Regions from separate parts of the Arthrobacter sp. KBS0703 genome, predicted to be linked through region 2. Evidence: riboswitches for the same ligand, from Rfam matches in the RefSeq annotation. Region 2 holds a riboswitch; each other region holds the start of a gene.
The links. Region 2 has a riboswitch for S-adenosylmethionine ahead of B1A87_RS04290 (aminotransferase class V-fold PLP-dependent enzyme). Riboswitches for the same ligand answer to the same signal wherever they lie in the genome.

Region 1: linked by a shared signal. The riboswitch ahead of B1A87_RS19800 (DUF1737 domain-containing protein) and the one ahead of B1A87_RS04290 (aminotransferase class V-fold PLP-dependent enzyme) in region 2 are both predicted to bind S-adenosylmethionine.
Region 3: linked by a shared signal. The riboswitch ahead of B1A87_RS11680 (homoserine O-acetyltransferase) and the one ahead of B1A87_RS04290 (aminotransferase class V-fold PLP-dependent enzyme) in region 2 are both predicted to bind S-adenosylmethionine.

Annotation. Positions count from the first base shown of each region.
Region 1 covers NZ_MVDG02000001.1:4,267,433-4,269,684, reverse strand. Annotated here, with positions in the region: gene B1A87_RS19805 (NtaA/DmoA family FMN-dependent monooxygenase) at 1-647, opposite strand, end outside; SAM riboswitch class IV at 891-1,006, shown strand; gene B1A87_RS19800 (DUF1737 domain-containing protein) at 1,020-1,328, shown strand; gene B1A87_RS19795 (rhodanese-like domain-containing protein) at 1,325-1,735, shown strand; gene B1A87_RS19790 (O-succinylhomoserine sulfhydrylase) at 1,736-2,252, shown strand, end outside.
Region 2 covers NZ_MVDG02000001.1:911,930-914,181, reverse strand. Annotated here, with positions in the region: gene hisN (histidinol-phosphatase) at 1-728, shown strand, start outside; SAM riboswitch class IV at 900-1,013, shown strand; partial or broken gene B1A87_RS04290 (aminotransferase class V-fold PLP-dependent enzyme) at 1,048-2,252, shown strand, end outside.
Region 3 covers NZ_MVDG02000001.1:2,472,502-2,474,753, reverse strand. Annotated here, with positions in the region: gene B1A87_RS11695 (CPBP family intramembrane glutamic endopeptidase) at 1-2, shown strand, start outside; gene B1A87_RS11690 (VOC family protein) at 133-771, opposite strand; partial or broken gene B1A87_RS25005 (O-acetyl-L-homoserine sulfhydrolase) at 932-1,000, shown strand; SAM riboswitch class IV at 1,093-1,208, shown strand; gene B1A87_RS11680 (homoserine O-acetyltransferase) at 1,221-2,252, shown strand, end outside.

The sequences.
Region 1 (2,252 bases), 3.4 Mb from region 2:
ACGGGCTCCTCCGGCAGCGGTGCCGTGTTCAGCGGGCCGCGGACCTTGAAGAACTCGCCGCTGTGGTTGATGGGGTGGACCCTTGTATGGTCCGCGAAGATCCCGGCCCCGGCGTCCTCCACGATGGCGTCCGGCGCCCAGCTGCGCCAGAGCTTCCGCACGACGTCCACAAACTCCTCCGCCTTCTCGTACCGGAGGTCGTGTTCGATCTGCTGGTCCAGGCCGAAGTTCTGCGCGGCCAGGTCGCTGCCCGAGGTCACGACGTTCCAGCCGAGCTGCCCGTTGGAGAGGTGCTGCAGCGTGGCCAGGAGCCGGGCCGCGGTGAACGGCGGGTAGAAGGAGGCGCTGACGGTGGGCACGATCCCGAGGTGCTCCGTGGCGGACAGCAGGTACGGCACCAGCGCGAGCGGATCGTGCTTCGGGGCAAAGGACGCCTGCGCCAGGGACACCTCGGCACTGCCGCCGTACGTGTCCGGCACCGTGAGGGAGTCCTCGATGATGAACAGGTCCAGGCCCGCCCGCTCGAACTCCCGCACGGCGTGCTGGTACAGCGCGGGTTTCTTCCAGTCGTATCCGATCCCGTAGCCCGGCGTCCCCCAGCCCTGGACTCCGAAACCGTGGCCCACAAACCATCCAAAGTGCAGCATGGGACTGACTGTATTGCGGTTCGACTCGTTCACTGTTGCCTGGTTTCATCCGGCGTTACGGTGGTTCATCTCCCGTCATTATCCTCCCGGGCGGCGGCATTGTTACCGCGACGCGGGGTCACTTACGGCCGCTTCCGCAGCCTCGATTGGGCCGTAAGTGACCCCGCGTTGCTGTTTGATGCGTTACGCAACATGACGACGACGGCGGTGCGCGCCGCCGTCGTCGGTGTTACGTTTTTGGGGAGTAATGAGAACCGGCGCCAAGCCCTGACTGGCCGGTCGGCAACCCTCCCTTTCGCGGCGGGGTGCCTCAGGTGAATACTCGGCATATCGACCACTTCGAGCTGCAAGCGTGAGAGAAGGAGATCCGTCATGACGGACGCCCCCGCCGGCACAACCCTGCCGTCCCCGCAGGACCAACCTGAGGAAAAACTGTCCTACCGCCTGATCACGGGCCCGGACGACCGCACCTTCTGTGAGCGCATCTCCACGGCCCTGGCGGAGGGGTACGTGCTGCACGGCAGCCCCGCCGCCGCGTACAACGGCATCAATGTGATCGTGGCGCAGGCCCTTGTGCTGCCCGCCGCCATCGCCAGCGCCGACGCCGCGGTGGCCACGGCCGTGGACCGGCTGGACTCGGACGACGACCTCAACGCCGAAGCATTCGAGGGGCACGCATGAGCTACGCCGGAGACCTGACCCCGCCGGATGCGTGGGCCAAGCTGGAGCAGGGCGCCATATTGGTGGACGTCCGCACCGAGGGCGAGTGGGCCCACATCGGCATTCCGGACACCAAGGCCACGGAGAACGACCCGCTGTTCATCCAGTGGACCTTCCCCGGCGGCATCCCCAACCGCGACTTCATCGAGCAGCTTAAGCAGCAGGCCCCCGAGGACACCGCGGTGGAGCTCATCTTCCTGTGCCGTTCGGGCCAGCGCTCCATCGCCGCCGCCATCGCCGCCACGCAGGCCGGCTTCACGGCCTACAACGTCCTTGAGGGTTTCGAGGGCGAGCCGGACCGCTACGGCGAGCGCACCGTCAACGGCTGGAAGAACCGCGGCCTGCCAACGAACGTGGGAAAGAACTAAGTGACCTTCAATCAAGACGCCGCAGGCTGGAGCCCGGAGACCCAGGCCGTCCGCGGCGGGCTGGACCGTACCAACTTCCAGGAAACCACGGAGCCCGTGTTCCTGAACTCCGGGTTCGTTTATGAATCCGCCGCCGCCGCCGAGCGCGCCTTCACCGGCGAGGACGAACGCTTCGTCTATTCCCGCTACGGCAACCCGTCCGTGGCCACCTTCCAGGAGCGTCTGCGCCTGCTGGAGGGCACCGAAGCGTGCTTTGCGACGGCGTCCGGCATGTCCGCCGTGTTCACCGCCCTCGGCGCGCTGCTCGCCGCCGGGGACCGCGTGGTGGCGGCCCGCTCGCTGTTCGGCTCCTGCTTCGTGATCCTCAACGAGATCCTGCCGCGCTGGGGCGTGGAGACGGTGTTCGTTGACGGACCGGACCTGGACCAGTGGCGCGAGGCCCTCTCGGGGCCCACCACGGCCGTGTTCTTCGAATCGCCGTCGAACCCCATGCAGGAGATCGTGGACATCGCCGCGG
Region 2 (2,252 bases):
GGTTCAAGGCGCTTGACCTTCAGATAGAAACCAAGCCAGATCTGACGCCGGTCACCGATGCTGACAAGGCCGCCGAGGAGTCCATCCGCGGCCAGCTGTCCCGTTCCCGCCCCCGCGATGCCGTCCTCGGCGAGGAGTTCGGCAGTTCCGGCCACGGCTCCCGGCGCTGGATCATTGATCCCATCGACGGAACCAAGAACTTCGTCCGCGGGGTTCCGGTCTGGGCCACGCTGATTGCGCTCGTCGATGAGGGCGAGCCCGTCGTGGGCGTGGTCAGCGCCCCGGCACTCGGCAAGCGCTGGTGGGCCGCCAAGGGGGCAGGCGCCTACATGGGCCGTTCGCTGGCCGCCGCCACCCGCCTCAAGGTCTCCAACGTCTCAAAGCTGTCGGACGCCTCGCTGTCATATTCCAGCCTCGGCGGCTGGAAGGAACGGGGCAACCTGGACGAGTTCCTGGGCCTTACCGAGGACGTGTGGCGGACGCGCGCCTTCGGTGATTTCTGGTCGTACTGCCTGGTCGCTGAAGGCGCTGTCGACATCGCCTGCGAGCCGGAACTGAACCTGTATGACATGGCCGCCCTGGTGCCCATCGTTACGGAAGCTGGCGGCCGCTTCACCTCGCTGGAAGGCACCGACGGCCCGTTCGGCGGCAACGCCCTGGCCACGAACTCCATCCTCCATTCTGAGGTCCTCAAGCGCCTCAATCCGCAGCTGGATGATCTGCTCTAGGCCGCTTCCGGATCCTTCGGCAGAAAATATTACGACGGCGGGCGCCCCCTCAGGGAGGCGTCCGCCGTCGTATATTCGGCAATTCCGGCGATTCAACTCCTCTGTAACAAACGGCTTAATATTCGCGTCCGCCTTTTTCATCGCCAGCCGGGATGTCCTAGGCTCGTAACAGGTCACGAGTGCCAGCGCTAAACCCCGGTTTGCTGGCCGGCAACCCTCCATTCGCGGTGGGGTGCCCCGGGTGACGACCAGGCCGGTCCGGAACGGACCCGGCAAGCGCGGATCCCCGTCACAAGGGGTCCTGTCAGAGCGAGGTCCCATGACGACTGCAATCTTCCCTTCCAACACCGGCACCGGGCTGCTTGACGACCGCTTTGCCGCTGCCGGCCGGCCCCTGGCCGCGGTCACCGGAGCCGAGATCCAGGCGCCGCTGATCCAAGGCGGGCACGTCCGCTACGCCAACCTCGACTACGGAGCGTCCGCGCCGGCGCTTTCCGTCGTCTCGGCGTATCTGAACGAGATCCTGCCCTTCTACGCCAGCGTGCACCGGGGCGCCGGCTACGCGTCGCAGATCAGCACCTGTCTCTTATACACATCTAGATGTGTATAAGAGACAGCCCGGAACATCGTCCGCGAGTTCGTCGGCGGCCGCGCGGACGACTCTGTGATCTTCACCCGGAACACCACCGATTCCCTGAACCTGCTGGCCGGCTGCCTGCCGGTCGTGGACCACCACCACACCGGGGAGGTCCTTTACCTCGACATCGAGCACCACGCCAACCTGCTGCCGTGGCAGGGTGTGCCGCACCGCAGCGTCGTGGCGTCCGAAACGATCGAGGGCACCATCGCAGCCCTGCGCGCCGAACTGGAGCACGGCGACGTCAGCCTCCTGGCCGTCACCGGCGCGTCCAACGTCACCGGCGAAATCCTGCCCATCCGCCGCCTCGCGGCGCTTGCCCACGAGTTCGGCGCCAGGATCGCCGTGGATGCGGCGCAGCTCGCGCCGCACCGCCGCATCAACATCTCAGCGGACGACGTCGACTACCTCGCCTTTTCGGGTCACAAGCTCTACGCGCCGTTCGGTGCCGGCGTGCTGGTGGGACGGCCGGACTGGCTCGACGCCGGAACACCCCACCTCGCCGGCGGCGGCGCCGTCAGCGAGGCCAGGCTCGACGGCGTCAGCTGGGCCACCGGCCCCGCGCGCCACGAGGGCGGCTCCCCCAACGTCCTGGGCGCGGCCACGCTTGCCCGGGCCACCCAGGTGGTCGCGGCGCTGGACCAGGAGCGCTGGCATGCGCATGAGGCTGCCATCCGGTCCTTCCTCGTCGAGGGGCTGCAGAAGATCGACGGCGTCACCGTCCACCAGATTTTCTCCGACACCGACCCGGACACGGACACGATCGGCGTGGTCAACTTCTCCGTGGCGGCTACGACGCCGGGCTGGTGGCCGCTTACCTGTCCGCCGAGCACGGCGTGGGACTCCGGGACGGCCGCTTCTGCGCCCACCCGCTCCTCAAGCGCCTC
Region 3 (2,252 bases), 1.6 Mb from region 2:
GAAAGTAATTCGGCCGCCATCGGTGGGTGACGTCGTTGGCACCCGCTGATGGCGGCCGAAGCGTAGGGGCAGCATGCTGCCGGGCCCGGCCACGCTGCCGGAGCCGGCGTGCTGCCGGAGGTGAAGAGGACGTCAGATGGTGACGGCGCCCGCTGCGGTTTCGAAGGTGACGGACAGGATCCCCGGCGTTCCGTGCGGAGCCACCCAATTGACGGCGACATCCTCCAGGGGCTTTTCGACCGGCTCGCCGAGCCACTCGGTGACCCGTTCAGCGGACCCGGCGATGGTGAGGCTGGACATCTTGACGTTGCTGTCATAGGCGTTGGACGGGTGAAGGGAAGGATCGCCCTCCCACTTGAGCATGTACGGAACCTGCGGATCGGCGATGAGTCCGAGGATGCCGATCTGCTTCCATACCAGCTCGCGGCCGTCCGGGAATTTGCGGTTGCCGTTGACGGCGGCCCGCCCCAGTCGCGTCTCGAACGGGGCGAGGTCGTCCACTTCGACGCACCAGCCCATCCAGCCGCCGCCGGCAGCGGACCGGGCACGGACAGCCTGCCCGAAGGGGGCCTTGTCCGACGCCGGGTGGTCCAGCACTTCCACAACTTCCAAATACTTGTGCCCCGCGAGCGGGATAATCATGTTCCGGGTCCCAAACCGGGGATGCACTCCGCCCTTCACGGCTTCGACGCCGAGGGCAGAGGAGATACGTTCGGTGGTGGCAGCCAGGCCATCGTGTTCACAGGCGTAAGAGACGTGATCCATGCGCATGCCATCATCTTGGCATTTTGTGACGGGGCTCTCAGCTAAGGGGATCCTAACCGTGGTGGGATGTCCGGATTTCGACGAAGTTCGTCATAATGCCAGGCGCGTTCAGTGGGTACTGACCGCGTCGTGGCCAGCCCCAGCCTGTACCGCGGCACGTATAACCGGCCTCGAGCACATCGATGACATCCTGGCCGATCTCGACGCCGGATTCCGGGCGGCCAAGGGCGCCTAAGGTGTGCACTCCCAAGGCCGCGGCGCGGCCGGGAGTCACACAACCGTCACAATCTTCGCGCAGGCGGCGACGTGTTTCGTAAACTTGGCCTAGGTCATGAGTGCCAGCAACAGCCCCGGCTTGCTGGCCGGCAACCCTCCTTCCGCGGCGGGGTGCCCCGGGTGAAGACCTGGCCTGCCGGTCAGTCGTCGGCAGGCAAGCGCGTAGAAGAGGTTTACCTATGACGATTTCCGTCACCCGCACCGAAGTCCCGGACGGCACTGTGCAATACGTCAACATCGGCAGCCTGGAGCTTGAAGCGGGCGGATTCCTTCCGGACGTGACCCTTGCCTACGAAACCTGGGGAACTCTGAACGAGGACGGCTCCAATGCCATCCTCGTCCAGCATGCCCTCACGGGGAGTACTCACGTCACGCGGGGGAGCGGAAATGAAGAAGGCTGGTGGGAGCAGCTGGCCGGCCCGGGTGCCCCGGCTGATACGGACCGGTTCTTCGTGGTGTCCATCAACATCGTCGGCGGCTGCTACGGATCCACGGGGCCGTCGTCGGCCGCGCCGGACGGCAAGCCGTGGGGATCACGCTTCCCGCTCGTGACGCTGCGGGATTCCACCGCGGCCGAGGCGCGGCTCGCGGACCAGCTGGGCATCAGCAGCTGGTTCGCGGTGCTGGGCGGTTCCATGGGCGGGGCCCGCGCCCTCGAGTGGGCCGTCACCTACCCGGAGCGCGTGCGCCGCTGCGGCGTTATAGCGGTAGGGGCCAACAGCACCGCCGAACAGATCGCCTTCGCCCAAGCGCAGACTCTCGCAATCAGGCAGGACCCCAACTTCAACGGCGGGGACTACTACGGCGGCCCGCTGCCCGAGGCGGGGCTGGCACTGGCCCGGCGGATCGCGCACATCACGTACCGTTCCGCCTACGAATTCGATTTCCGGTTCGGCAGGAACGCCCAGACCTCCGAGGCGCCGCTGGAGGCCGAATCCCTGGGGGTCCGCGGCCGGTACCAGGTGGAAAGCTACCTGGACCACCAGGGCAGCAAGCTTGTGCGGCGTTTTGATGCCAACAGCTATATCGCCATCACGGAAACACTGATGAGCCACGACATCTGCCGCGGGCGCGGAACCCTGAAGGAAACGCTGTCCAGGACCACCGCCGAGTTTTTCGTCGCCGCCGTCGACACGGACCGGCTGTACTTCCCGGCCCAGTCCCGCGAGCTCGCCGAAGCGCTGCCCGGCGACGTCGACGTCCATGTGATC